DNA from 3 places in the Paraburkholderia bryophila genome. Region 1 is predicted to be linked to each of the others. Evidence: predicted binding sites of a transcription regulator. Region 1 holds the regulator's gene; each other region holds the start of a gene.
What was found. Region 1 encodes HrcA, which represses chaperone genes, less so after heat shock. Its sites were predicted from a motif close to TTAGCACTCNNNNNNNNNGAGTGCTAA; they were not measured.

Region 1 (9,712 bases):
TCGGCTTCGTCCGCGGGCGTGGGATTCTGGCTCGTCGGGTTCTCTTGCGTGTTTTCCATGTCGCTGAAAGTCGTAAAAAAGTAAAAACCAACGGTGGCGGCAGCGCGCAAAAGCGGGTGCAATTTGTGCGTTGCAAAATAGCGACAGACTAGCTGGCGCACCATCGCATAACGAAACCGCAGATGGGGCCGGAAAGACCCGTTTCAAGCGGGTCTTGCGGAACTTTTCGCACCACGGACGTGCGGCGGAAATGCCCGGTTACAACCATTATTGCGACGCAATCAGATTGAGATTGAGTGCGGCCAACAAGTGGCCTATGCTCCACTAAAGCGTCGGAAAAGACACGTTAACCCTAATCCGACGTAAGCCTTACCGACATTTTGCAATTTCCCACCTGATCCGCCTGTTTCCGTCCTGAATCCTTCCCAAGGGGAGTACCGTGAAACTGACCTTCGCAATCTCGGTGGTCGCATTGGTACTGATTTTGGGCACCACGACCATCTGCATGTCCGGGGCTGTCAACGATCACACTACCGAATACGGCGGTGTGCACGCGACCATGGAACAACTGTTCAATCCCCACCTGAAAGTTTGTCGATAGTGCGCCTGTCGCGTTTAGTCGGCCGGCCGTGCAATGCGGCCGCCGGCTCTCGATACGTTTTGCGCCGTTCCTGCTCGACCTGCCGCTTCACCCTGCTTTCCTCGGTTTCCGCATAAAGCGTCTGCGCGACGCTTGCCGGGCCGCGCACGTCGCATAGGCCCAGCACTTCCACCTGCCAGACGATCCGCTCGATTTCGATCTCGACCAGATCGCCGACGCGCACGTCTTTCGCCGGTTTCACATTGGCAGCGCCAATGCGCACATGGCCTTTCTCGACGGCATCCGCGGCGAGCGAGCGCGTCTTGAAGAAGCGCGCCGCCCAAAGCCATTTGTCGATGCGTAACTTCGCGCCCGTGTTGGTCGAAATCTGGTAATTCATCGCCTGTTCAAGCCCCCGTCGAATGCGGCACCGGCAGCGCCTGAACCGGCCAGCCTTGCAGATTCTGCGCGACGATTTCGCCGAGCGCGGCAATCCACGCCGGCGACGCGTTCACACAGGCAATCCGATGAAACTCTTTGCCGCCGGCGTGCAGGAACTCGTCGCGCACTTCCATGCCGATTTCCTCAATCGTTTCAAGGCAGTCGGCGGTAAAGCCCGGGCAGAACACGTCGGCGCGGCGTACGCCCGCCGCGCCCAGTTCCTTCAGCGTGGGCGCCGTGTACGGCTGCAACCATTCGGCTTTGCCGAAGCGCGACTGGAACGTGATGCGGCATTCCACCGGCGTCAGTTCCAACGCCTGCATGAGCAGCGCGCCGGTCTGCTGGCATTGCTCGTGGTAGGGGTCGCCGAGATCCATGGTGCGCTTGGGCACGCCGTGAAAACTCAGCACCAGCTTGTCGCCCGCCGCGAAGTCGGGCCGGCCGTGCTGATGCCAGTACTGATGCACCTGCGCGGCCAGCGCTGAAATGTACGCGGGATGGTCGGCGTACTGACGCACCGTGCGGATTTCCGGCTGATTGCGCATGCGCTTGAGCGCTGAAAACGCGTCGTCGAAAGCGGTCGCCGTGGTCGACGACGAGTATTGCGGATACATGGGCACCAGCAGCACACGCTCGGCACCCGCCAGCTTCAACTGGTTGAGTATGGCCGGAATGCCCGGCGTGCCATAACGCATCGCGTAGTCGACCAGCACCGTGTAGTCGTTCAGTTGCAGCAGGTGGCGCAAGCCTTCCACCTGCTTCTCTGTATAGACGCGCAGCGGCGAGCCTTCCGGCATCCAGACCGCGGCGTACTTTTTCGCCGACGCCGGACTGCGGAACGGCAGGATCAGCAAGCGCAGGATGATCTGCCACAACAGCGACGGAATTTCGACCACGCGAGGATCGGACAGAAACTGCGCGAGATAGCGACGGACTGCGCGCGGCGTCGGCGCGTCGGGCGTACCGAGATTGATCAGCAGTACGGCGACACGGTGTGACGTGGCGTTCTGTGAGGGCCGCTCGAGGTCGAAGCGCATAGGCAGCAGAGGTAACCGCTTGAGGCGGAGAGTCGATTCAGGTGGGTTTCATTATAGCGGCGCGGCCTGGCGACCGGTCCGCCGTACACCCCTGGCCATTCGGCCAATTGGCAAGCCGCGCGCCGTCGCGCATGATGAACGGACTTGAAATGAGCGCGTGAGTTGCCGCCGCCGGGCAGCCAGCTATTGCTGGCTGAGAGTCAGGGAAAGCAGGCGCGCGGTGATATCCACGATCGGAATCACGCGGTTGTACGCCATGCGGGTCGGGCCGATCACGCCGAGCGTGCCGACGATCTTACCGTTCACTTCGTACGGCGCGGTGACCACGCTCATTTCCTCGATCGGCACGAGATTCGATTCGCCGCCAATGAAAATCTGCACGCCCGCCGCGTGACTCGACACGTCGAGTAACTGAAGGAGACTGGTCTTTTGGTCGAACACATCGAACAGCTTGCGCAGGCGCGCCATATCGGACGAAAGGTCGGCGACTTCCAGCAGATTGCGCTCGCCGGAAATCAGTACGTTCTCGCCAGTGTCGGACTCTTCGGTGCTGGCCGTGACGGCGGCGTGCATCAGCGTCGTCATGTCGCCGCGCAGTTCGTCGATTTCCTCACGCAGGCGGCGGCGCACGTCGTCGAACGAGAGGCCGGCGAAATGCGCGTTGATGTAATTCGACGCTTCCACCAGTTGCGACGGCGAAAAGTCGCGCTGCGTCGCCATGATGCGGTTTTGCACGTCGCCTTCCGGCGTCACGATGATCAGCAGAATGCGCTTGTCGGACAAACGCATGAACTCGATCTGCTTGAACACGTGGCTGCGCCGCGGCGTGAGCACCACGCCGGCGAACTGCGACAGGTTGGACAGCACGCTGGCCGCTGCGGCGACGATCTTCTGCGGCTCACCCGCCTGCAGCGTAGTCTTGACGGCGCGCATCACGGCTTCTTCGTCTGCGGCGGATTCGACGGTCAGCATCGTATCCACGAAGAGCCGATAGCCGCGCGGCGTAGGGATACGGCCGGCCGACGTATGCGGACTGATCACGAGCCCCAGGTCCTCGAGATCGGACATGACGTTGCGGATCGTCGCGGGGCTCAGTTCGAGGCCAGAGTAACGAGACAACGTGCGTGAGCCGACCGGCTGACCTTCGGCGATGTAGCGCTCAATCAGCGTTTTGAGGAGGGTTTGTGCGCGAGGATCTAGCATGACGGAAAATTTTAGCTTAATGACACGACTACCGCGAGCGCTAACGGCGCTCACCGTTGACGAATGCGCCACGGTTCGCCCGGGCGCCGCTTTGTCTTCGATCCGCTGCGTGAGCCGGCAGGTGGCCCGACGTTCGGCCCGCCACCTCGACAACGGCGCGCCGTGGCACTCTAACCGGCACGCATGTCATCAACGCTTCACCATTCTAACGATAATCGCGAAATACGCCGGCAGCCCATCCGCGCCAGCCCGCTACCGGGTCTGTCAGCGGTTCTTTTCAGGCCCTACCTATGGTGTAATGCCGGCATGCAAGTGACCAGCCAGTTCAAGACCGTCGCGCTCGTCGGGCGCAACAATACGCCGGGCATCGTCGAGCCCTTGACCGCGCTCGCCTCGTGCATCGCGAAACGCGGCTTCGAGGTCGTATTCGAAGCCGATACCGCCGCCGAGATCGGCGTCACCGACTATCCGGCGCTGCGTCCCGCCGAGATCGGCGCGCGCGCCGACGTGGCGGTCGTGCTGGGCGGCGACGGCACGATGCTCGGCATCGGTCGCCAGCTCGCGCCTTACCGCACGCCGCTGATCGGCATCAATCACGGCCGGCTCGGCTTCATTACCGACATTCCGATCTCCGACATGCGCGAGATCGTGCCGCAAATGCTGGCGGGCAATTTCGAACGCGAGGAGCGCGTGCTGCTCGAGGCGCGCATCATGCGCAACGGCAGCCCGATCTATCACGCGCTGGCCTTCAACGACGTGGTGGTCAATCGCAGCGGCTTTTCGGGCATGGCGGAACTGCATGTCTCGGTCGACGGGCGCTTCATGTACAACCAGCGCTCGGACGGCCTGATCGTCGCCACGCCGACCGGCTCGACCGCTTACGCGCTCTCCTCGCAAGGGCCGATCCTGCATCCGCAATTGGGCGGCATCGTGCTGGTGCCGATCGCGCCGCACGCGCTGTCGAACCGGCCGATCGTGCTGCCGGACGACTCGAAGGTGAGCATCCAGATCGTGTCCGGCCGCGAGGTCAACGTGAACTTCGACATGCAGTCGTTCACCTCGCTCGAATTGAGCGACACGATCGAAGTGCGCCGCTCGCGCCATACGGTGCCCATGCTGCATCCGGTCGGCTACAGCTACTTCGCGACGCTGCGCAAAAAGCTGCACTGGAACGAATACCCGTCGCACGAAGAAGACACCAAGCCCTGAGCCGCGAGCAGCCCCTGGAATGCAACGCCGCCGCTGCCGAACCCTGAATTTCAAGCTCACCAGACCACCTCCATGCTGCGCCACCTCTCGATACGCGACTTCGTGATCGTCGCCGCGCTCGATCTCGAATTCGACAGCGGCTTTACTGTTTTCTCCGGCGAAACCGGCGCCGGCAAGTCGATCCTGATCGACGCGCTGGCGCTCGCGCTCGGCGCCCGCGCCGATGCGAACGTCGTGCGCACCGGCGAAAGCCGCGCCGACATCACCGCGGAGTTCGAGATTCATGCGCAGGTCGAACAGTGGCTCGACCAGCAGGCGTTCGGCGCGGCCGACGACGACGGTCAGCACGGCGGCACCGTGATGCTGCGGCGCGTGGTGGACCGCAACGGCCGCACGCGCGCGTTCATCAACGGCACCGCGGCCACGCTCACGCAGTTGCGCGAGCTCGGCGAGATGCTGGTGGACATTCACGGCCAGCACGCACACCAGTTGCTGATGCGCCCGGACGCGCAGCGCGAATTGTTCGACACGCACGCCGGCCTGACCGACACCGCGGCAACCGTCACGCGCGCCTGGCGCACGTGGCGCGAGAAGGTGCAGGCCGTCGAGCATGCGCAAACGCGCGACCGCGAATTGCAACTGGAGCGCGAGCGTCTCGCGTGGCAGCTCACTGAACTGGACAAGCTCGGGCCGCAGCCGGGCGAATGGGAAGAGGTCAACAGCGAGCACCGCCGGCTGTCGCACTCGGCGAATCTGATCGACGGCGTGCAAGGTGCGCTCGGCGCGCTGTCCGAATCGGACGAGGCGATGATCACGCATCTGGCGTCGATCGTCTCCAAGGTACGCGACCTGGCCGAGATCGATCCGGCGTTGAACGACGTGCTCGCCGCGCTCGAGCCCGCCGAAATCCAGTTGCAGGAAGCCGCGTATTCGCTGAGCCACTACGCGCAAAAGCTCGAACTCGATCCGGACCGGCTGGCGCAGGTCGAAAAGCGCCTCGACGCGTTGCATTCGGCCGCTCGCAAATTCCGCCTGAAACCGGAAACGCTGCCCGAAGAACACGAGGCGCGGCGCGCGCAACTGGCCGCGCTCGACGCCGCCGCCGACCTCGACAGCCTGCACGCCGCCGAAGCCAACGCCAAAGAAACGTTCCTCGCCGAAGCGAAAAAACTGTCGAAGGCGCGCACCAAAGCCGGCAAGGCCCTGGGCGCCGCGGTCACCACCGGCATGCAGGAACTGTCGATGAAAGGCGGCACCTTCGAAGTCGGCCTGGTGCCGCTGCCCGAAGGCGGCGCCAATGGACTTGAACAGGTCGAATTCCGCGTGGCCGGTCATGCGGGCGTGCCGCTGCGGCCGCTCGCCAAAGTGGCCTCAGGCGGCGAACTGGCGCGGATCAGCCTGGCGCTGGCCGTGATCGCCAGCGCGGCCAGCCCGACACCCACGCTGATTTTCGACGAAGTGGATACGGGCATCGGCGGCGGTGTCGCCGAAGTGGTTGGACGGCTGCTGCATCAGCTCGGGCAAGCGCGTCAGGTGCTCTGCGTGACGCACCTGCCGCAAGTCGCAGCGCGCGGCGACCATCACTTCCAGGTCGCGAAAGCGGGCGACGGCAAGGGTGGCACGGTGAGCAGCGTCACGTCGCTCGACAAGGCAAGCCGCGTGGAGGAAGTCGCGCGCATGCTCGGCGGTCTGGAGATCACGCCGACCACCCGCAAGCACGCGAAGGAAATGCTGGCGGCTTAGTAACGAGTACGGGGCTCGGTCAAGGCAGCCGCCCTCGCCGTCCGCGCCGCGCGAACGTGGCACCGGCGGCCACGGCGAAACATCGAGCCATCAGACGCAGTGTGGCGCGTCGCGCCCCGTCCACACGCGCCGGATGGCGACCGCGGGCGCGAACGCCCCGTCCGCCTCACCCAAACACCCGCTCCCACAACCCCAGCACCGCCTCCCGCTCCGTCTCCACCAACGCCGGCACGACCCGCGCCTTCTCCATCCCGTCCAGCCGCAGCTTGTGCTGCAACTTGCGGTAAGTGCGATACGCCGCGCCGACCGTCTCCGCTTCCGCCTCGCTCATCAACCCGAAACGCGACACTTCGCGCAGCAATGCGATGTTGCCGGTATTGCGGATCAGCTCGGGATCGCTCGCCGCGTGCAGCAGCACCCAGTACTGCACGGTGAACTCGATGTCGACCATGCCGCCGCGATCGTGCTTCAGGTCGAACAGCGCCGTATGGTTCGGATGCCCCGCCTCGACGCGCTCGCGCATCTCGACGATCTCCTTGGCGAGCAGCGCGGCTTCGCGCGGCGTGGTCAGCACCTGTTCGCGGATCGCCTCGAATTTCGCGCCGATCTCGGCGTCGCCCGCGCAGTAGCGCGCGCGGCTCAGCGCCTGGTGTTCCCAGACCCATGCGGTATTGGCCGCATCGCCCTCGCGTAGCTGGTAGCGGCGGAACGCGTCGAGATCCGTGACCAGCAGCCCCGATTCGCCGTTCGGCCGCAAGCGCAGATCGACGTCGAACAGCGTGCCAGCGCCGGTCGCGGTCGTCAGCCAGGTGATCAGGCGGCGGGTGTAGGTGGAGTAAATCTCGGCGGCGGCATCGTCGGCGTCGTCGTAGAGGAAGATCACGTCGAGGTCGGACGCGTAGCCCAGTTCCTTGCCGCCCAGCTTGCCATACGCGATCACCGCGAAGCGCGGCACCTCGCGGTGACGCTTCGGCAGTTGCTTCCATACCGCTTCGAGCGTGACGTCGAGCACCGCGTCGGCGAGTTCGGACAACCGGTCGCTCACATGTTCGACACTCAGCTTGCCGGCCAGATCGATCAGCAGGATGCGGAACACTTCGGCCTGGTGCGCGTGGCGCAGCAGGTCCATCTGCTGCTCCACGCCGTCCGAGGCGGCGAGCCGCAAGCGCAGCGTGCGCTTGAACTCGGGCCAGTCGAACGGGCTATTGATCGCTTCGTCGTCGAGCAATTCGTCGAGCAGTTGCGGATGGCGAATCAGATAGCCGGCCGCCCAGCGCGACCCGCCCAGCACCGACAGCACCCGATGCAGCGCCTGCGGATATTCGGTCAGCAGCGCCAGATACGCGCCGCGCCGGCTGACCGCTTCGAGCAGATCGAAGAAGCGCGCCACCGTATCGCCGCGCCGCTCGGGCGGCTCGAGCGTGCGCGCGGCTTCCAGCGCCCGCTGCGCGACGATGTCGAAACGTTGCCGGCTGCGCTCGGCGAGCCCCGCGTAGCGCGACGACTGCCACACGCCGCGCAGCCGCGCGAGCAGTTCGCCCGGCTCGGCCACGCCGAGTTCGATCAGCCTTGCATGCAATGCGTCGTCGGCGCTGTCGTCGGCGAGCGCGCTGCTCCAGACCCACGCGGCGGCGCCGTCTTCGGGCACGCCGCAACCGTCGCGGCCGCTCACCTTGTCGGCGAAAATCTGGTCGAACTGCTGTTCGACGAATTCGCGATGCGCGTCGAGCCGGGTCATCAACGCCGCGTAGTCGTCACAGCCCATCGCGCGGGCGAGCGCCGCGCGCTCTTCGGGATCGACCGGCATGGCATGGGTTTGCGCGTCGTTGCGATACTGCAGCCGGTGTTCGAGTTCACGCAGAAAACGATAAGCCTGCGAAAGCTTCACGCAAACCGTCGTATCGATCAGTCCGTGCGTCGCCGCGTGCCGCAATACGGCCAACGTCGGACGTACGCGGAAACCGGCATCCTGGCCGCCGCGGATCAACTGGAACACCTGCGCGCTGAATTCGATTTCGCGGATGCCGCCACGGCCGAGCTTGATGTCGTCGGCCTTGTCGGGCCGCATCGACGCGCGGCGCTGCGCCTCCTGACGAATCTGCAGATGCAGCGCACGGATCGCGCTGATCACGCCGAAGTCGAGATAGCGGCGATAGACGAACGGCGTCACGATCGCGTTGAGCTGCTTCTGCAGTCGCTGCGCCGCGTCGCTCGCGCCTTCGGACACGAGCCGGCCCTTGATCCACGCGTAGCGCTCCCACTCGCGGCCCTGCACGTAGAAATACTCTTCGAGCATGCCGAGGCTGCACACCAGCGGCCCGGAATCGCCGTTCGGCCGCAGCCGCATATCGACCCGGAACACGTAGCCGTCGGCGGTGACTTCGGCGAGCGCGCCGATCAGCCGCTTGCCGAGGCGCGTAAAAAAGTCCTGCGTCGCGATCGGCGAACGTTGGCCGCCCGCGGTCTCGCCGTCCTCTTCATAAATAAAGATCAGGTCGATATCCGACGACACGTTCAGCTCGCGGCCGCCCAGCTTGCCCATGCCGACCACGCCGAGCGCGAGCCGCTCGCCTTCCGGTCCGCGCGGCTCGCCATAGAGCGTTTCGAGATCCGCGGACAACACGGCCAAAGCACGCTGGATCGTCGTTTCGGCCAGGTCGGTCATCGCCCCGGTGACTTCGGCGACGTCCGCCTCGCCGGCCAGATCGCGCTCCATCACGGCGCAAAACACCTCGGTTCGCAACTGACGCAAGGCCCGTTTGAGTGCATCCTCGCTCAACGGCGCGCCATTTACCCAGTTGGCGCCGGCGCCAGCCGCTTCCGCGCATAACGCGTCGAAGCGTGCGTCGATGCGCTCACGCGTGAGCGGCGCGGCGGCCAGCGCCGACACGTGCGCCACGATTTGCGGACGGGCCGCGGCAGCCCGCGCCGCGTAATGTGAATAGGTGGAACTCAGGAGAGTTGCGTCAGTCATCAAGGGTCTGGCTCGCTCGTTGCTTGATCAGCTTGTTCATTTCGCTGTGACACACAGGTCAGATGACCTCGCGCAAGTCGCGAGGCGGCATGCAGACAGGGTTTGCAGGAGGTCCGCCTACGCTTTCCCGTGTGTTACATTTCGTCGTTAATTCGCAAAACTACCATACGCCCACCCGCCGCAGCATGTCCGAGCGAAACGAATCCGCCGACCCGCACGAAACCGGGCAGGTCCGGCCAGTGAGCGGAAGCGACCACATCGTGCTGCGTCGGACCCTTCACGTGGTCCTCGCGGTTGCGCTCGTCCTCTACTTCATCGCGGCCGGCCTGTTTCTCGGCTTGCGTTACGTGCTGCTGCCGCGCGTCGACGCGTTCCGTCCGCGTATCGAAGCCACTGTGTCGGACAAACTGCACACGCAGTTCACCATCGGCAAGCTGGCGCCCCATTGGAGCGGTTTTCAGCCGGGTCTCGACGTCACCGATCTGGTGATTCGCGATCAGGAAGGCAAACCCGCGCTGACCATTC
Region 2 (9,712 bases), 200 kb from region 1:
TTCAGGCGCTTGCGCCTTGGGCTGGCTGGCGCCTGGTTAGCCTCCGCGCGTTCGGGATCTTGCTGCACCCCGGACGGCGTTTCTTGGTCACTCTCACTGCCGGCCATCGGTTTCTCCAGAAATTGGGCGGATAAGCCGGATACTACAATGGAACGGTACGGTACCGTTCTATTTAAAATATTGTGATAATCTGAAAATAATTTTCCCCACGGGCAGCACGATGAAACGTAGTTCCAACGATAGCGATAGCGGCCAGGTAGCTTGCCCATCCAGCACGCGCCCATCTCTACGAAAAGGGCGCCCGTCCGCGTCGATGGCGGGCGAGGTCGAAGAGCGGATTCTCGATGCCGCGACTTCGATGTTTCTCGAGTATGGTTTTGCCGGGGCATCGTTGGAGCGGATTGCCGAGAAGGCGTCCGCCAGCAAGGCCACGGTTTACAGCCGCTACGCGGGGAAGGAAGCGCTTTTCGCCGACGTGGTGAGACGAAGCGTGGAACGCAGCATGCGGATCATCCAGGAGTCACCCCAATTCGATTCGTTGCTGGAACGGCTAACGTATGCCACCCGGGCGCTGGTGACGCGTCTGTTGAGTGACGAGGTGATTGGACTGATCAGAATGGTCGTGGCGGATGCGCCGAGATTCCCATTGCTTGCTCAGTTGGCGCACGAACGAGGCCGCTTGCGCTCGATCGAAGCGGTCACGGCCGTGATTACGGAGCATTCGGGGCAGCCCCGCGACGCGCGAACCCGGGCGGCAGTCAAGCGCAATGCGCGGATTCTGGCAACTCAGATGCTGGATGCCATCGTGGCGCCGCTCATGATGCGGGCCATGCTAGGACAGGATCTGGAAGCCTTGCGTGGAGAGATCCGCTCCCACATCAATCAGACGCTAGCCATCTTCGTGGCGGCGAACGCGCTCGAGCCGTTTCTTTGAGGCTTCAAGTCGACGGGGCTGCGTTGAAACAGATGGACGCAACGGTAGTGCCGCAGCAGGATCTGGAAGTCATGTTCATGCTGCTCGTCAACGGCATCGGCAAAACCGTCTCGACTAGCCCTGTGCCGAGCCCGTTTTCGTCGCCAACCTTAACCGCGCCTGCGGAATCCAGGTCCCCCTGCCAGCCGCGAGCGATGTAGCCAGCTCCAGCAGGGGCACGATTCGCCGTTGTTTTTTCTGGCCATGGTTCTGCGCGATGTCGGCAATCCTGTGATGGAGAAACGGATTCATGAAGCGGTCGCGCACCTCGTCCAGATACGCAAGCGCATCCTCCCGCTTTCCCTGCGCCTCGAACACCGGTATCACCTCGTCCATCCAGACCGCCTCGAGTTCATTGCGTAGCGCGGGGTCCTGCATGGCGTGGTAGACCGTCTCGTCTTGCGGCCGGGCATCGAGCAGCCAGCGTTCGGCGAGGAACGTGTGTCCGAGGTTCAGCAAAAATAGTTTGAGTTGCTCGACATGCTTCAGATCGTCGGTCAGCACGATCGACGCATGGGCGCAGGGCACCTGCAAGCGTGGTTGCCTCTCGATGGCCGAACTGTTCGACGAGCGGCATAGCCCGATCTCAGCGCGCCTTAGCAGACACGCGGAGACGAGCCAGACCTGGGCGGCGGCGCTGGTGGAGCACGAGGCGATTTATCGCGCGCTCGAAGACCGTGATCCGCTAGCCGCCCAGTCGGCGATTCGCAGCCATCTCAAGGCGTCGGGCACGCGCTGGATCGAGGGCGGCTGAGGCGGCGCGGACGCGACGTCGAAGATTTCCTCGCCCCGAGCGTGAGCGAGGAGCGTGATCTATTTCGAGGTTTACCCTTAGCCGAATGCCGATCTCCCGGTTTACACGAGCGTTTTTGCTGGAGATGCCCCCGGGTGCGACTGGCGTGCGCGGCTCCACGGCGCAGCCGTTCAGAGGCTAAGTCACTGTTTGTCAAAGTGAATTTGTGACGTCGCGGTCCCGGACGCCCGTCGCGGGTCCGAACTTGAGTGAGCAAGGTTCAAACTTAAGTGAAGCTCGACATCCCATCCCTTCTTGAATTTGTCACCACCCGTCCATATAATTAGCACTCGCTGCACGAGAGTGCTAACAACATCGCCGGTTGGCTCCGCCAGCCGGGTTTTCTCAGCGTTCTTCAGTCTCAATCAAGAGAGGAGTATGTATGAACCTTCGTCCTTTGCATGATCGCGTGATCGTCAAACGTCTGGATCAAGAAACCAAGACTGCGTCGGGCATCGTGATCCCCGAAGCCGCAGCAGAAAAGCCGGATCAAGGCGAAATTCTGGCAGTCGGCCCGGGCAAGCGTGACGACAAGGGCGCACAAATCGCGCTCGACGTGAAGGTCGGCGACCGCGTCCTGTTCGGCAAGTACGCAGGCCAGACCGTCAAGGTCGACGGCAACGAACTGCTCGTGATGCGCGAAGAAGACATCATGGCCGTGGTGCAGAAGTAAGCGCTGGTCGCTACTTTTCCCGGTCATAAGTCATATCCCAAAGAATTCAAGGAGTTAGAAGATGGCAGCTAAAGACGTCGTATTCGGTGATTCCGCCCGTGCCAAGATGGTTGAAGGCGTGAACATCCTCGCGAACGCTGTGAAGGTCACGCTGGGTCCGAAGGGCCGCAATGTGGTCCTGGAACGCAGCTTCGGCGGCCCGACGGTCACGAAAGATGGTGTCTCGGTCGCGAAAGAGATCGAACTGAAAGACAAGCTCCAGAACATGGGCGCGCAAATGGTCAAGGAAGTGGCTTCCAAGACCAGCGACAACGCAGGTGACGGCACCACGACCGCAACGGTTCTGGCTCAGTCGATCGTCCGCGAAGGCATGAAGTACGTTGCATCGGGCATGAACCCGATGGACCTGAAGCGCGGTATCGACAAGGCTGTCACGGCTGCAATCGAAGAACTGCGCAAGATCAGCAAGCCGTGCACGACGAACAAAGAAATCGCGCAAGTCGGTTCGATTTCGGCTAACAGCGACTCGTCGATCGGCGATCGTATCGCTGAAGCAATGGACAAGGTCGGCAAGGAAGGCGTGATCACGGTTGAAGACGGCAAGTCGCTGCAAGACGAGCTGGACGTTGTCGAAGGTATGCAGTTCGACCGCGGCTATCTGTCGCCGTACTTCATCAACAACCCGGACAAGCAAGTCGCCGTTCTGGACAACCCGTTCGTGCTGCTGCACGACAAGAAGGTCTCGAACATTCGTGACCTGCTGCCGGTACTGGAACAAGTCGCCAAGGCTGGCCGTCCGCTGCTGATCATCGCAGAAGACGTCGAAGGCGAAGCACTGGCAACGCTGGTGGTCAACAACATCCGCGGCATCCTGAAGACGGTTGCTGTGAAGGCACCGGGCTTCGGCGATCGCCGTAAGGCCATGCTGGAAGACATCGCGATCCTGACCGGCGGTCAAGTTATCGCTGAAGAAACCGGCCTGACGCTCGAAAAGGCAACGCTGGCTGAACTGGGTCAGGCGAAGCGCATCGAAGTGGGTAAGGAAAACACCACGATCATCGACGGCGCTGGCGAAGGTGCAACGATCGAAGCGCGCGTGAAGCAGGTTCGCACGCAAATCGAAGAAGCAACGTCGGACTACGACCGTGAAAAGCTGCAAGAACGCGTTGCCAAGCTGGCAGGCGGCGTTGCAGTGATCAAGGTTGGCGCTGCGACCGAAATCGAAATGAAGGAAAAGAAGGCACGTGTCGAAGACGCACTGCACGCAACGCGCGCAGCTGTGGAAGAAGGCATCGTGGCTGGTGGCGGCGTCGCGCTGATCCGCGCACGTACGGCTATCGCCGGTCTGAAGGGCGCTAACGCCGATCAGGACGCAGGTATCAAGATCGTGCTGCGCGCGATGGAAGAACCGCTGCGTCAGATCGTCACGAACGGTGGCGAAGAAGCCAGCGTCGTGGTGGCAGCAGTGGCAGCCGGTACGGGCAACTACGGCTACAACGCAGCAACCGGCGAGTACGTCGACCTGGTTGACGCAGGTGTCGTGGACCCGACGAAGGTCACGCGCACGGCTCTGCAAAACGCAGCATCGGTGGCAGGTCTCCTGCTGACGACCGACGCAGCTGTTTGCGAACTGCCGAAGGAAGATGCTCCGATGGGCGGCGGTATGCCCGGCGGCATGGGCGGTATGGGCATGGACATGTAATTTCGATTGGGCCTCGTCAGAGGCTCGGTTGGAAACACATGGGGAGGCACGCTGCGAGGCGAGCTTCCCAAAAGCAAAAACCCGCAGAAATGCGGGTTTTTGCTTTTGGGGCGAGGGTGTTGAATGTCAGCGCGATTCGTGCGGAAAAAGAAGAAGCCCGCACGAATGTGGGCTTCTTCTAGTGATTGCACAGTGCGCTACCGTGGCTGACGCATCTCGACAGCGATAAACGCCAGCGCCTCACGCCAGCGTTCAATGCCGTGCTTCACCCGGCGTTGCACCTTTGCCGGCGGTCGGCGGCGTTTCATCGTCGCTGCTGCGCGCCCAGAAGAAACGATCCGGCAGATACGCGCCCATGCCCGGCCGGAACGCATTGCGCACCGCCTGATACAGATACTCCTGCGCCTCGCGCACCGCCTCGGCGGGGTCTTGCCCGTTGGCCAGCAACGCGGCGATTGCCGCGCCCAGCGTGTCCGTCAAACCCATGATCCGATGGCTGCCGCGGTCCCACGTGTCCTGGCGCAACTGGCCGTCTTCGCTGAACAGCGTATTCACGTGCCGGTGCGTGCCGGTTTCCGTCGACAGAATGTATTCGCAGCCTTGCGACAGCAGATGCGAGATCGCCGCGTCCAAGGTTGGCGCTTCAGCGTCGCCGTCGGGCTGGGCCAGCGCGAGCAGCGTGGTGGCGTCCGCAACCAGCAGCGTGGTTTGCGGCGCGAGCAGGTCGGCGATCGCTTCGCGCAGTTCGTCGGCGGCGAGCACGTGCTCGTCGTCGAGCGTGAAGTCGGGGGCGAGAATCAGCGGAATGTCGTCGTAGTCGGCAACCACTTCGGCAATCGCGCTCACCACTTCCGCACGCGTGCAGGCGCCGACCTTGAATGCCGCGATCGGCATGTCTTCCAGCAGCATCCGCGCTTGAGTCGCGACGACTTCAGGGTCGAGTCCGGTGACTTCGTCGCAACTGGCCGAGTCGCGCACGGTGTAGCCCGTGAGCACGGAGACGCCATGGCAGCCCATGCTGGCAAGGGTCATCAGGTCGGCCTGCAGGCCGGAGCCGCCGGTGGGATCGGAGAGGCCGAAGGTGAGGACGATCGGAGGTGTGTCGCTGGGCATGAAAATTTGCAAAAAGGAGCTAAATTTGGGCGCGGACCGTGCGCTATTGGCTCAATTATGCGGCCTAAACCGTCGCGGGGGCGTTTTTTCGCACGCCCGCGTGCGTGGTCGTGTGTAAGCGCCAGCACCGGTGCGGCAAGCCGCCGCTACAGCCTTCTTGAGCCGACGCAAACGGCATAAGCAAAGGCTGCCGCGCGCTACGCTTGCGCGCTTCTGATTGCTAGGCATTGGGGCGGCAACACGGTACCATCATGGCTCCCGTTTCCACGGACTCTACTGCGCGACACAAGAATGGAATATCAAAGCTGGATGTGCCTGATTTGCGGCTGGATTTACGACGAAGAAGCCGGCTTGCCGGACGAAGGCATTGCGCCGGGCACCCGCTGGGCGGACGTTCCCATTAACTGGACTTGCCCGGAATGTGGCGCGCGCAAGGAAGACTTCGAGATGGTCCAGATCTGAGGTTGCGATCCGGCGGCGCGCAAGGTCATCGAGCGCGCCGTGGGTGTCCTGCCGCAGCGGTAATCTGTCATTGTCCTGTCACCGGTTCGCGCGCTAGCCGAGCAGTCAGCGTGCGGCGCGAAGCGGCGGCCCGTCAGCTTCCTGTCGCCCGCTCATGACTTCACGACCCGCCGCACCCGTTTCCTTCGACGCCTTGCCGAATCCACGCGGTGGCGCGGTCCGTCCCGCTGAGCTTGCGCTGGCCGAAGCACTGCTGGCGTTCGAACAACATACCGAGAGCACGTCGGCGCTGCTGCGTGCGTCGCACGCGTTGCGCGCGGCCGGTTGGCTGAGCGCGCAGCGTTTCGCTGACGCCCTCGTGCGGCTGTCGCCGCTCTCGGAAGACGATCCGTCCGGCGCCGATAATGCGCGTGCGGTGTTCGGCGCGGCATTGCGTGATTTCCGCGCGGCGCTCGAACGCCACAATCTGCGCGAACTGTCCTGCTCACCAGCACTCTTCAATCACTATCGCGCGGTGTGCGCGCATTTGTCCGAGCACACGCCCGGTTCCACCGTCGTCTTCGAAGATCTTGCGCTGACCGCGCGTCCGGTGCCGCCGGTGTCGATGCACGCACAGTCCGCCGATCAACTGGCCCATTTGCGGGCGCGTTATGAACGCGCGCTGCTGCCGGTGCTGCGCGCGCAGCCCGACACGGGCAGCGCGGCCGCGCGGGCACTCACCAACGCGGCGCTCGACGAACTGGACGCCGTGCTCACCGAACTCGCCGGTCCTGACCCCTACGATTTCTGGCGGCTCGCCAAGGCTTGCGCGAAAGCGTTGCGGGTCGGCGGCCGGGCAACCGGCGAAGTCGATGCGCGGCGTTTCTACGCCCGCTGCAATCTCGCGCTGGCCGATCATGCACGCGGTATCCTGCGCGCGCCGCGCTCGCTGGTGCGGGCCACGCTGGCGTTACTGTGGCGTGACTACGCCCTGTTCGGCGCCGCCGCCGAAGACGCCGATCAGGTCGAAGTGCTGCACGACTACGGCTTGACCGTCGACTGGCACGTCGCGGGCACCCAGGCATCGGAAATGCTGTGGGAGGCGGGCGCCGTGCAGGCGCAATCGCTCAACGCGGCGCGCGGCATGCTGACGCGCGAGCTGGGCGTGCTGGCGGTCAACTCGCACGCGTACGAAGATTTCCTGCAGACCGCGGATGCGTCGATCGCCGCATTGACCGAGCATGCCCGCGCGGCCGACCAGCCCGAGAAAGCCGATCCGAGCGAAGCGCTGCAAGCCGGCGACGCCGCTTACCGCCTCGGCGCCGCGGCGTGCGCGCTGGGCCTCGGTCATGTGACGCTGCTGGCCGATGCGTTGGGGCTCGCGTGGCGGCGTCGCGCGCACGCCGCAGTCGCGACGCCTGCGGTGCGCGCGCACGTGATCGTCGGTGCGCCGGCGGCGAGTACGTTGGAGCAAAGCGCCGAAGCGTTGCGTGCGACGCTGCACAAGGTGGCTGCGGGTGTTGCGCCAGCCAGTGGTGGCGTTGCGCTGGCCGGCCTTGCCGCGTTGACGCGCGCGATCGAGCAGGGCGGCGAATAAGATTTGCCCATAGCAATAGCGCGGCCCGCGAGCACATAAACACGTTCGTGCGAAACGCCGCGCACCCTACGCCATGGCACACGCGCGCGTGCGTGATAGAGTGCAACCTGATTCGCCGTCGATGGCTCGCGGCACACATCGCAGTCCCACGCTCAAAGCCCGCCATCCTGCATCGTCTTTGCTAAAATCCGAACTATGTCCAAGAGTACCGATCGCATCAATCTGACCAACCAGTTCCTGATCGCCATGCCGAACATGGCCGATCCGACGTTTTCAGGAACGGTGGTCTACCTTTGCGATCACAGTGAGCGCGGCGCGCTCGGCCTCGTGATCAACCGGCCGACCGATATCGACCTGCAAGCGCTCTTCAGTCGCATCGATCTCAAACTCGAGATCGAACCTCTCCTCCATGTACCCGTGTATTTCGGCGGCCCGGTGCAAACCGAGCGCGGCTTCGTGCTGCACGACCCAAAAGAGGGCGATCCGTATACGTCGTCCATGTCGGTGCCGGGCGGCCTCGAAATGACCACGTCGAAAGACGTGCTCGAAGCGGTCGCGAGCGGCACGGGTCCGGAACGTTTCCTGCTCACGCTCGGCCACGCCGGCTGGGCTGCGGGCCAGCTCGAAGAAGAGATCTCGAAGAACGGCTGGCTAACGGTCGAGGCCGACCCCAAAATCATTTTCGACGTACCCGCCGAAGAACGTCTCGAAGCGGCGCTCGCGCTGCTCGGCATCAATCTGTCGATGCTGTCGGGCGAAGCGGGTCACGCATGAGCCTGGCGGCCGGACGTGAGGCGACGCTGCTTGCGTTCGACTACGGTGAAAAACGCATCGGCGTGGCGGTCGGCAATTCGCTGACGCGTAGCGCGCGGCCGCTCGTGATCGTGCAGAACCGCAGTCGCGAATATCGCTTCGAAGCGGTCGGCAAGCTGATCGCCGAGTGGAAACCGGACGCGCTGGTCGTCGGCTTGCCGATGCACCCGGACGGCACGCCGCACGAAATGACCCAACTCGCGAAGCGCTTCGGCAATCAACTGAACGGCCGCTTCAATCTGCCCGTCACGTGGATCGACGAACGCTATTCGTCGGTCGAGGCGAAGGCGGAAATTCGCGCCGGCAACGGCCGCGCCGACATGCTCGACGCCGAAGCCGCCAGCATCATCCTCCAGCAATATCTAGACGGACTGTCCGACGATCATGAGTTCCATTGACGCCGAAGCGCTTTATCGCGCGTTGCTCGACCAGATTCGCGCGGTGTACGGCGACCAGCTTGGCGCGGGTCAGGACGGCGCCGAAGGCGCGGTGCTGGCCGGCATTCATAGCGGCGGCGCGTGGCTTGCCGAACGGCTCGCGCGCGATCTGAACCTGGCGAGCTTCGGCGTGGTGAACGTCGCGCTGCATCGCGACGACTACGCGAAGAAAGGCCTGCATTCGCAGGCGAGCCCGACCTCGCTGCCGTTCTCCGTCGACGGCCGCCGGATCGTGCTGGTCGACGACGTGCTGTACACCGGCCGCACGATTCGCGCGGCGTTGAACGAGCTGTACGACTATGGTCGGCCGGCATCGGTCGAACTGGCGGTGCTCGCCGATCGCGGCGGACGCGAGTTGCCGGTTGCGGCGCGTTTCGTCGGCGGCGTGGTGGAGGTGCCGGCGGATGCAACGCTCGTGCTGGCTCGCGACGCCAGTGGCGGCGCGAACGCTGAAGCAGGCAGCCCACGTTTCACGTTCCACACCGAAGCACGCGTCGATTGAACGGGGCGCCGCGATAGGGCGCCAACGCGCGTCGCACGCATCGCAATGGGCGCGACGCATCGAGCCATTCCACGCCCTCGCAACACAGGTTTCCAAGCCGGCACCGCAGCAGCCTCGGCCGCCGCAGCCGCAGCGCACGCGAAGCAACCCGGCGTGGCATCGTCACACGCAGTCCGCATCGACATCGATCACGTTGAAGCCCGTATTTGAAGCAGGTACACCATGAACACCGCCCCCCAGGCCCCCAAGGATTCCGCCGACAGCGCCACCGAGCGCTTCCGTTATGGCTTCCTGAAGGGCAACCCGCAGCTCACGAAAAACGGCGAGCTCAAACATCTGTTGTCGATCGAGGGTTTGCCGAAGGCGATCGTCAATCACATTCTCGATACCGCCGACCAATTCGTCAGCGTCACCGATCGTGAAGTGAAGAAGGTGCCGCTGTTGCGCGGCAAGTCGGTGTTCAACCTGTTCTTCGAGAACTCGACCCGTACCCGCACCACCTTCGAAATCGCCGCCACGCGGCTCTCGGCGGACGTGCTGAATCTGAACATCAACGCGTCGTCCACCAGCAAGGGCGAGTCGCTGCTCGACACGATCAACAACCTGTCGGCGATGCATGCGGATATGTTCGTCGTGCGTCATGCGTCGAGCGGCGCGCCGTACCTGAT
Region 3 (9,712 bases), 200 kb from region 1:
CGCTGCGTGAAAAAGTGCGCGCTGAGCGCCTCACCGATCCGCAACAGGTGAAGGCAGCGCTGCGCACTCTGCTGATCGACCTGCTCAAGCCGCTCGAAAAGTCGCTGATGCTCGGCCGCGCGCAGCCGCTCGTCATGATGATCGCCGGCGTGAACGGCGCGGGCAAAACGACCAGCATCGGCAAGCTCGCCAAGCATCTGCAGAGTTTCGACCAGTCGGTGCTGCTGGCCGCCGGCGACACGTTCCGCGCCGCCGCGCGCGAGCAGTTGGCGATCTGGGGTCAGCGCAACAACGTGACGGTCGTGTCGCAGGAAAGCGGCGACCCGGCGGCGGTGATCTTCGACGCGGTCGGCGCCGCGCGAGCGCGCAAGATTGACGTGATGATGGCGGACACGGCCGGCCGTCTGCCGACCCAGTTGCATCTGATGGAAGAGCTGCGCAAGGTGAAGCGCGTGATCGGCAAGGCGCAAGACGGCGCGCCGCACGAAGTGCTGCTGGTGATCGACGCGAACACCGGCCAGAACGCGCTCGCGCAAGTGAAGGCCTTCGACGACGCGCTCGGCCTCACCGGCCTGATCGTCACCAAGCTCGACGGCACGGCAAAGGGCGGCATTCTCGCCGCAATCGCGCGGCAGCGACCGATTCCGGTGTATTTCATCGGCGTTGGCGAAAAGGTCGAGGATTTGCAGCCGTTCAGCGCGGAAGAGTTTTCGGACGCGTTGCTGGGCGGTTGAACGACGCGAACGTCTTGACGCAGCAGTGAGCGCAAAGCGGCGACAAGCGAAAAGCAGCAACAAGAAAAAGCAAAAGCAACAAGCAAAAAGGGCACTTCGAGGAGTGCCCTTTTTACCTTCAACCCATCACCTCACTCAGCGTCCGGCTGCGCGCCAGGCGCCGCACGAGCAAACGGATCGAGTTGCATCGCGTGATCGTAGATGCGCTGAATCGTCGGAAACTTTGCCGTGTCGACCTTGAAGCGCTGCGCATTGAACACTTGCGGGATCAGACAGGCGTCCGCGAGCGTCGGCGTGTCGCCGAAACACAGCTTGCCGGTGCGCGGGTCGCCGGCCAGATGCGTCTCCAGCGTCGCGAAACCCGCTTCGACCCAATGCTTGTACCACGCGTCTTTCGCATCTTCATCCACGCATAGCGTGTGCTTCAGATACTTCAGCACGCGCAGATTGTTCAGCGGATGAATCTCGCACGCCACCTGCAACGCCACCGAGCGCACATACGCGCGCTCGGCCGGCGTCCCGGGCAACAACGACGGCTCCGGATGCGTTTCCTCCAGATACTCGATGATCGCGAGCGACTGCGGCATCACCTCATTGCCGTCGACGAAGGTCGGCACGATACCGTCCAGGTTCACCTTGCGATACTCCGGCTTCAACTGCTCGCCGCCATCGCGCACCAGGTGCACCGGCACATAGTCGTACGGCAGGTTCTTCACGTTCAATGCAATGCGCACGCGGTATGACGCCGAGCTGCGGAAATAGCTGTAGAGCTTCATGTTGTCTGTCTCCTCCGGCATGCCCTCAGACCACGCGCACGCTGAACTCGCCGAGTCCGTCCACGCCGCCCTTCATCAGGTCGCCTTGCACCACCGCGCCGACACCTTCCGGCGTGCCGGTGAAAATCAGATCGCCGGTTTGCAGTTCGAACAGCGTCGACAGATAAGCAATCGTCTCGGCCACCGACCAGATCAGTTGCGACACGTCCGAGCTTTGCTTTTCCTCGCCGTTCACCGACAACCAGATCGCGCCCTTACCGACGTGGCCGACGGTCGTCACCGGATGAATCGGGCCCAATGGCGCCGAGTGGTCGAAGCCCTTCGCGGTATCCCACGGACGGCCCAGCTTCTTCGCCTCGGCTTGCAGATCGCGGCGCGTCATGTCGAGACCGAGCGCGTAGCCGTAGACGTGATCGAGCGCGCTGTCAGCCGGAATGTTCTTGCCGCCCTGGCCGATCGCCGCCACCAGTTCCATCTCGAAGTGGACGTTTTTCGACAGCGGCGGGTACGGGAACTCGCCGGTCGTGCCGGGCGCGACGTACAGCACGGCATCGGCCGGCTTGGTGAAGAAGAACGGCGGTTCGCGGTCGGGATCATGTCCCATCTCGCGCGCGTGCGCCTCGTAATTGCGGCCCACACAGTAGATGCGACGCACCGCGAATTGCTCGCTGGATCCCACGACCGGCACCGCGACCTGCGGTGCGGGTGCAAATACGTAACTCATCCCGTTCTCCGTTGCTTGATGTGTACCGCTGCCGTGTGCCGCCGCAGCGGCGCTAAAGCATCGAGTGTAACGCGCGGAAAAGCGCCACGCGCGGCAGTCGGGCAAGCGCGCGCGGCGGCGGCGAATCCGGCGCACGGTCTCGCCGAAGCGTCATAGATGCGATACTCACACCGAACAACGTCCTTTGAATACCGTGACAGCCCGCCCCAGGCGGCAAGCCACCTCGTCCCCCGCGCCCGATGACCGACTCCGCCGACACCGTCACCCCCTTCCCTTGCGCCCGATTCATCAAGGAAATCGGCCGCGGCCCGAACGGCGCCCGCGCGCTGACCGCCGACGACACGCGCTCGCTCTACAGCGCGATGCTCGATGGCCGCGTCGCCGAACTCGAACTCGGCGCGGTGCTGCTCGCGTACCGCGTGAAGGGCGAGACCGCCGATGAACTCGCCGCGATGCTGGCCGGCGCACATGCGTCGTTCGAGCCGATTCATCTGCCGCACGGCGAGTTCCGGCCGGTGTCGATCCCAAGCTACAACGGCGCGCGCAAACAGCCCAACCTGGTGCCGCTGCTCGCGCTGCTGCTGGCGCGCGAAGGCGTGCCCGTGCTGGTGCACGGCGTCACCGAAGATCCGGGCCGCGTGACCAGCGCGGAAATCTTCACGCATCTGCGGATTCCTCACGCGCGCACGCATGCCGATATCGAAGACGGTCTCGCCGAGCGGCGTCTCGCGTTCGCGCCGATCGACGTGCTCGCCCCGAAACTCGCACGCCTGCTCGCGTTGCGGCGGCGCATGGGCGTGCGCAATTCGACCCATACGCTGGTGAAGATCCTGCAACCGTTCGCGCCGGCTGGGCTGCGCCTCGTGAATTACACGCATCCGCCGTACCGGGACAGTCTCACGCAACTGTTCAACACGCATCCCGATGCGGCCGCGGGTGGCGCGCTGCTGGCGCGCGGCACCGAAGGCGAAGCCGTGGCCGACACGCGCCGTCAGGTGCAGGTGGACTGGTTGCACGACGGCGTCTGCGAAACGCGCGTGCCGCACGAGCGCTCGTCGCCGGATGCGCCGGAGGTCGACTTGCCCGAGGCCAAAGACGCGCCGACAACCGCCGCATGGATCGCCGCCGTGTTGCGTGGCGAAGCGCCCGTGCCGAGCGCGATCGAACGGCAAGTCGAGCTGATCGTCGACGTCGCGAGAATGCCGGTTTGATGGACGCTGCGCTCAGTTGCGCGGCCCGCAAAACGGCGCTCGCGTCAGAAAACGCGAGCGCTGCGGGTTGACACGCCGCTGCGCGCTGTCTTAAATTAGCCCCCATGCGTTCCCTTCCGAACACCCTCCGAATTAGCTTCGGCCGCCTAGCGCGGCCCCTATCGCTACGTCTAGCGTAAGTCAGACGTAGCGCTGCGCATTGGCCACCCGCAGGGGTTGCGCCAGGCACAGTCCTCCGGCAGTTCCAGCAGTTCCCGCGTCACCCCAAACCGTAGTTCTTCACAACCTGTAGTCGTTTGCATTCGTCCGTTTACCGTTCGGACGAAGCGCGAGGGTCATATGCACGTTGCATGGGCATCATCCACGTCCGTTTTCGTCGTCACCATGACGCTGTTCGTTCGCGCCCGTTCGTTGGTGCCGCTAGCCACCGGCTGGCGGACCGTGCACCCGTGGCAGTCCGCCAACCGCCCGACGCCACACCCTTTCGCACACGACACAACGAACGAGGCCCGACATGTTGCGCAATCCCGCTGAAAAATACCGTCCGTTCTCCACCGTGCGGCTGACCGGCCGCAAATGGCCAAGCCGCACGATCGACCACGCGCCGGTCTGGATGAGCACCGATCTGCGTGACGGCAATCAGGCGCTGATCGAGCCGATGAACGCCGCGCAGAAGCTCGAATTCTTCGAAATGCTGGTCGCTATCGGCTTCAAGGAGATCGAGGTCGGTTTTCCGTCGGCCTCGCAAACCGACTTCGATTTCGTGCGCAAGCTGATCGAAGAAAAGCGCATTCCCGACGACGTGACCATCGAAGCGTTCGTGCCGTCGCGCGCCGAGTTGATCGCGCGGACTTTCGACGCGCTCGCGGGCGCGCCGCGCGCCATCGTCCATTTGTACAACGCGATCTGTCCGTCGTTCCGGCGCATCGTCTTCAACCAGTCGAAGGCGGAGATCAAGGCGCTGGCCGTGGAAGGCACGCGTGTCATCAAGGAACACGCGCAGGCGCGGCCGGACACGCAGTGGACCTTCCAGTACTCGCCCGAGACCTTCAACACGGCGGAACTGCCGTTCTCCCGCGAGGTTTGCGACGCGGTCGCGCAGACGTGGCGGCCCACGCGTGATCGCAAGATGATCGTCAATCTGCCCGCGAGCGTCGAAGCGGCGACGCCGAACGTGTTCGCCGACCAGATCGAATGGATGCACCGCAATCTCGGCTATCGCGACAGCATCGTGCTGTCAGTGCATCCGCATAACGATCGCGGCACGGCGGTGGCCGCGGCGGAGCTGGCGCTGATGGCGGGCGCGGACCGCGTCGAAGGATGTCTGTTCGGCAACGGCGAGCGCACCGGCAATCTGGACCTCGTCACGCTCGCGATGAACCTCGACGCGCAGGGCGTCGATTCAGGTCTGGATTTCTCGGATATCGATGCGGTGCGGTGTGTCGTGGAGCGCTGCAACCAGCTTCCGGTGCATCAGCGGCATCCGTATGCGGGCGTTGCCGCAATGCAGGTGAAGAGCCAACGAGGCGATAGCGTCACCGCGGAGGCTCACTCGATTGCACAACGGGTCGCCTGCCAGGCGATCAACCGCCATTGCCCGTCTTCCTGCGTATGAATGGCCGTGTAGGCGATCGGAAACAGCAGCGCGCCGTTATTCGCTTCCATCTCGATCAACGCGCGGCCGGTCACGACGCAGGTCTCGCGGCCGACCGGCAGCACCTCTTGCGACTGCACCTCGATCTGCCGGTATCGCCGCCGCCCGGCGGTGATACCGTCGATGAACTGCCGCTTCGTTTCCCGCTTGCCGTTCGTATGGACATAGCTGACGTTATCCGCGAGCAGCGCGTCGAGCGAGGGCCCGTCGCCGTCGACCATCGCACGAAAGCGCTCTCGCTCGAGCCCGCGAATCGCTTCGATCATCTTTGCCACCATCGCTCAGCCCCTCGCACCGGTGAGCCGACGTGGCCACGGTCGTCAGAAGTTATATTGCAGATATAGCTGGTGGAAATTTATACCAGGATTCGGCTCTTTGATACCACCGTTGGAAACATGCTGGAAACGGTAGCCCGCCTGGTACTGCTGGTGGCTGCCGAACTGCAGCCCCACGCCCGCCATGTCGGCGAACTGGAACGCGGTACCGAGCGTGAACTTCTCCGACAATCGCGGACTCGACAGCAGCCGGATGCCCGCGCCCAGTTCGGCGTACGGACGCAGCGACCCGCTTCCCTTGATTAAGCGGATGATCGGCGTTACACCGACTTCGCCGATGTTGTCGTGTACGTTGCCTTCGCTGGTATGCCACCAGGCCACGTGCGCTTCGCCGATCAGCGAGAAATGCCAGTCGCCGATCTGCCACCAGGTCAGATTCGGATCCCACACGAAACCAAGATCGAGCTTTTTGACGTGCCGGTCGCCGAGACCGCCGGCGATCTGCACGCCGAACGGGTCGGCCGAAGCCGCCGCCGAAGCGCCGATCAACAACGCCGCACACGTGGCTTTTAGCGCCAGACCACGCAACACATCGTTCTTATTGTTCATCTAACACCCGAACTCCGCCGAACGTTAAAGAATCTGTAACCGTTCCCTTATTCTAAAGACAAAGTCAGATCGATGGATCGTATGAAGAAACCTAAGTTTTCGCAATTAGTCACTTCAAAATCAGCAAAAGTCGGTCACTTATAATAGTGAAGGAGAATTGTCAGGTAAATTGTACGACTCGAGCATAGCCTGCGCGGGGAGCGTATCATGGCTATTGAAATCCAAATTTCAATAGGAATTTACGGAACTTGGATGTCCCTACGGCCTCTAAGTATTAGCACTCGGGAAATCAGAGTGCTAACATCCAACGCTGGAGTCGTTTACCTGAATACGCTTTTGTCTGATTCCAAAGGAGTTTTCCACGTGAGCCATGCAATGACCCTTCCGAGTACTCTGAGCCCGTCGGCGGCTAAGGCCGCTTCGGCAGGTGCACTGGCGCTCTCGCATTCCTCGCTGCTGCCCGGTCAACTGGGCAATATCGACGCCTACATCCAGGCCGTTAATCGGATTCCGATGCTGACGCCGGCGGAAGAACGCCAGTTCGCCACCGAATTTCGCGAGCAGGACAACCTCGAGTCCGCGCGCCGTATGGTGCTGTCGCACTTGCGGTTGGTCGTGTCGATCGCGCGCAACTATCTCGGTTATGGCCTGCCGCACGCCGATCTGATCCAGGAAGGCAATATCGGCCTGATGAAGGCCGTGAAGCGCTTCGACCCGGAGCAGAACGTACGCCTCGTGTCGTACGCCATGCACTGGATCAAGGCTGAGATCCACGAATACATTCTGCGCAACTGGCGGATGGTGAAGGTCGCCACCACCAAGGCGCAACGCAAGCTGTTCTTCAACCTGCGCAGCCACAAGCAGGGGCTGGGCGCGTTCACGCCGGACCAGATCGACGATCTGGCCAAAGAGCTGAACGTGAAGCGCGAAGAAGTCTCCGAAATGGAAACGCGTTTGTCGGGCGGCGATATCGCGCTCGAAGGCCAGGTGGAAGACGGTGAAGAAGCGTACGCGCCGATCGCCTATCTGGCCGACTCGCATAGCGAACCGACCGCCGTGCTGGCTTCGCGCCAACGCGACAAGATGCAAAGCGACGGTATCGCGAGCGCACTGAACGCGCTGGACGCCCGCAGCCGCCGCATTATCGAAGCACGTTGGCTGAAGGTGGAAGACGACGGTTCGGGCGGCTCGACGCTGCACGAACTCGCCGACGAATTCGGCGTGTCGGCGGAACGGATTCGCCAGATCGAAGCCAGCGCCATGAAGAAGATGCGCGGCACGCTGACCGAATATGCGTAAAGCTTAAAACCTTCGCAACAACGCACACCGCCAGGCCAACGCCAACTGGCCGCAAAGCCCCGCCCTCGCAAGACGGCGGGGCTTTTTTTCGTCCGCGCGGCGAAGCCTTCGCCGCGCTCCAACCCGCTCGTGGCCTTGCCTACCCGGCATACGTTTTCTTGACGTATCACAAACCAGACAGCAATACTGTTCAGACGGGGCGAGCGTAGCGACCCAATGCCGCAGCGCTGAAATGATGCGCATAGGGTTCTGCTCCTAGAATCGGGATGCACTCGCCAGACCGCTCAAGCGGCCTGGATCCAGCCGGACACACCGGCGAGAAGTCGCCTTCGACCGATCATGACCATAGCCCTCAAACGCAACAACCGCCCCCGCTCGAACCTGCGCAAACGGTTCGACCGCTGGGTGCGCGGTCCGACGTTGGCGCGGGACATCGCCATCGTCCTTGCCATCAAATTTGCCCTGCTGATGGCGCTCAAATACGCATTTTTCAATCATCCGCAGGCGGAGCACATGTCGCTGCCGCCTGAACAGGTCGCGCAGGCGCTGTTGTCCGTGCCGGCCTCCCATCCGTCCCAAGGTGATCAACATGCCCGTTAGCGAAGTCGTAGAACTATCGCGCCTCCAGTTCGCCATCACGGCGCTTTATCACTTTCTGTTCGTGCCACTCACGCTCGGCCTGTCGTGGCTGCTCGTCATCATGGAATCCGTCTATGTGATGACCGGCAAGCAGATCTACAAGGACATGACCCAGTTCTGGGGCAAGCTGTTCGGGATCAACTTCGCGATGGGTGTGACCACCGGGCTCACGCTGGAATTCCAGTTCGGCACCAACTGGTCGTACTACTCGCACTACGTCGGCGATATTTTCGGTGTGCCGCTCGCCGTTGAAGGCTTGATGGCGTTCTTCCTGGAATCGACCTTCGTGGGTCTGTTCTTCTTCGGCTGGAACCGGCTCTCGAAAGTGCAGCACGTGATGGTCACGTTCCTCGTCGCGCTCGGCTCGAATCTGTCCGCGCTGTGGATTCTGGTGGCCAACGGCTGGATGAACAATCCGGTCGGCGCCACCTTCAACTACCAGACCATGCGGATGGAGCTCGACAGTATTTTCTCCGTGCTGTTCAACCCGGTCGCGCAGGTGAAGTTCGTGCATACCGTGTCGGCCGGTTATGTGACGGCGTCGATGTTCGTGCTTGGCGTGTCGTCGTGGTATCTGCTCAAGCGCCGCGACACCGAATTCGCGCTGCGCTCGTTCGCGATTGCCGCCGGCTTCGGTCTGGCGTCGACGCTGTGCGTGATCGTGCTCGGTGACGAGTCCGGCTATCGCACCGGTGAAGTCCAGCAAGTGAAACTGGCCGCGATCGAATCCGAATGGGAAACCGCGCCGGCGCCGGCACCGTTCACGATCATCGGTATTCCGAATCAGAAGGAAGAGCGCACGGACTACGCGATCCGGATTCCGTACGCGCTCGGCCTGATCGCCACCCGCTCGGTCGATGAACCCGTGGTCGGCCTGAAAGACCTGATGGCGCAAAACGAAGTGCGCATCAAGAACGGCATGCTGGCCTACGCCGCGCTGCAGAAGCTCAAGCAGGGCGACGCCACCGACGAAGCCAAAGCCGCCTTCGACGCCCACAAGAAAGACCTCGGCTACGGCCTGATGCTCAAGCAGTTCACCGCGAACGTCACCGACGCCACGCCGGACCAGATCGTCCAGGCGGCGAAGAAGACGATTCCGCCGGTCGCTCCCGTGTTCTTCTCGTTCCGCCTGATGGTCGGCCTCGGCATCCTGTTCCTCGCGACCTTCGTGACGGCGTTCTGGTTCTGCGCGCAACGCTCGCTGCTGCTGGAAAAGCGTCGCTGGTTCCTGCGCTGGGCGGTGTGGGCGATTCCGTTGCCGTGGCTCGCGGCCGAGTTCGGCTGGATCGTGGCTGAAGTGGGCCGTCAACCGTGGACCATTGCCGGCATCTTGCCGACCAGCCTCTCCGCGTCGAGCCTGACGCCGACCGATCTGTATCTGAGCATCGGCGGCTTCGTGGTGTTCTACACGGTGTTGTTCATCATCGAAATCATGCTGATGTTCAAGTACGCGCGCCTGGGGCCGTCGTCGCTGCATACGGGCCGCTACCACCACGAACTGGAACAGCCGCTGAATCAGCCGCTGCCGACCAACACGGCCGCCTGATGCGCCGCCACTGAGCATCAAGGGAAAAGATCATCATGGATTACGCAACCCTCAAACTGATCTGGTGGGTGCTGATCGGCGTGCTGCTGATCGGCTTCGCGCTCACCGACGGCTTCGACATGGGCGCGGCGATTCTGCTGCCGTTCATCGCGAAAACGGACACCGAGCGACGCATTGTCGTGAACACGGTCGGCGCGACGTGGGAAGGCAACCAGGTGTGGTTCATCACGGCCGGCGGCGCGATG

Region 2: the regulator HrcA is predicted to act here: its motif matches at 2,050-2,076, upstream of groES (co-chaperone GroES).
Region 3: the regulator HrcA is predicted to act here: its motif matches at 6,258-6,284, upstream of rpoH (RNA polymerase sigma factor RpoH).

Annotation. Positions count from the first base shown of each region.
Region 1 covers NZ_JACCAS010000001.1:2,219,571-2,229,282, forward strand. The annotation lists gene grpE (nucleotide exchange factor GrpE) at 1-59, opposite strand, end outside; gene GGD40_RS09850 (RNA-binding S4 domain-containing protein) at 573-980, opposite strand; gene hemH (ferrochelatase) at 988-2,058, opposite strand; gene hrcA (heat-inducible transcriptional repressor HrcA) at 2,242-3,261, opposite strand; gene GGD40_RS09865 (NAD kinase) at 3,568-4,470, shown strand; gene recN (DNA repair protein RecN) at 4,543-6,213, shown strand; gene glnE (bifunctional [glutamate--ammonia ligase]-adenylyl-L-tyrosine phosphorylase/[glutamate--ammonia-ligase] adenylyltransferase) at 6,380-9,187, opposite strand; gene GGD40_RS09880 (YhdP family protein) at 9,373-9,712, shown strand, end outside.
Region 2 covers NZ_JACCAS010000001.1:2,015,680-2,025,391, reverse strand. The annotation lists gene GGD40_RS09035 (HlyD family secretion protein) at 1-269, opposite strand, end outside; gene GGD40_RS09030 (TetR/AcrR family transcriptional regulator) at 314-934, shown strand; gene GGD40_RS09025 (hypothetical protein) at 1,049-1,477, opposite strand; gene GGD40_RS36660 (FCD domain-containing protein) at 1,524-1,727, shown strand; gene groES (co-chaperone GroES) at 2,149-2,439, shown strand; gene groL (chaperonin GroEL) at 2,501-4,141, shown strand; gene GGD40_RS09010 (hydroxymethylpyrimidine/phosphomethylpyrimidine kinase) at 4,394-5,254, opposite strand; gene GGD40_RS09005 (rubredoxin) at 5,546-5,716, shown strand; gene GGD40_RS09000 (hypothetical protein) at 5,871-7,292, shown strand; gene GGD40_RS08995 (YqgE/AlgH family protein) at 7,488-8,066, shown strand; gene ruvX (Holliday junction resolvase RuvX) at 8,063-8,503, shown strand; gene pyrR (bifunctional pyr operon transcriptional regulator/uracil phosphoribosyltransferase PyrR) at 8,490-9,044, shown strand; gene GGD40_RS08980 (aspartate carbamoyltransferase catalytic subunit) at 9,267-9,712, shown strand, end outside.
Region 3 covers NZ_JACCAS010000001.1:2,418,788-2,428,499, forward strand. The annotation lists gene ftsY (signal recognition particle-docking protein FtsY) at 1-734, shown strand, start outside; gene maiA (maleylacetoacetate isomerase) at 866-1,510, opposite strand; gene GGD40_RS10705 (fumarylacetoacetate hydrolase family protein) at 1,536-2,234, opposite strand; gene ybiB (DNA-binding protein YbiB) at 2,474-3,445, shown strand; partial or broken gene GGD40_RS10715 (2-isopropylmalate synthase) at 3,960-4,940, shown strand; gene GGD40_RS10720 (nuclear transport factor 2 family protein) at 4,994-5,377, opposite strand; gene GGD40_RS10725 (acyloxyacyl hydrolase) at 5,420-5,983, opposite strand; gene rpoH (RNA polymerase sigma factor RpoH) at 6,347-7,282, shown strand; gene cydP (cytochrome oxidase putative small subunit CydP) at 7,622-7,882, shown strand; gene GGD40_RS10740 (cytochrome ubiquinol oxidase subunit I) at 7,872-9,467, shown strand; gene cydB (cytochrome d ubiquinol oxidase subunit II) at 9,503-9,712, shown strand, end outside.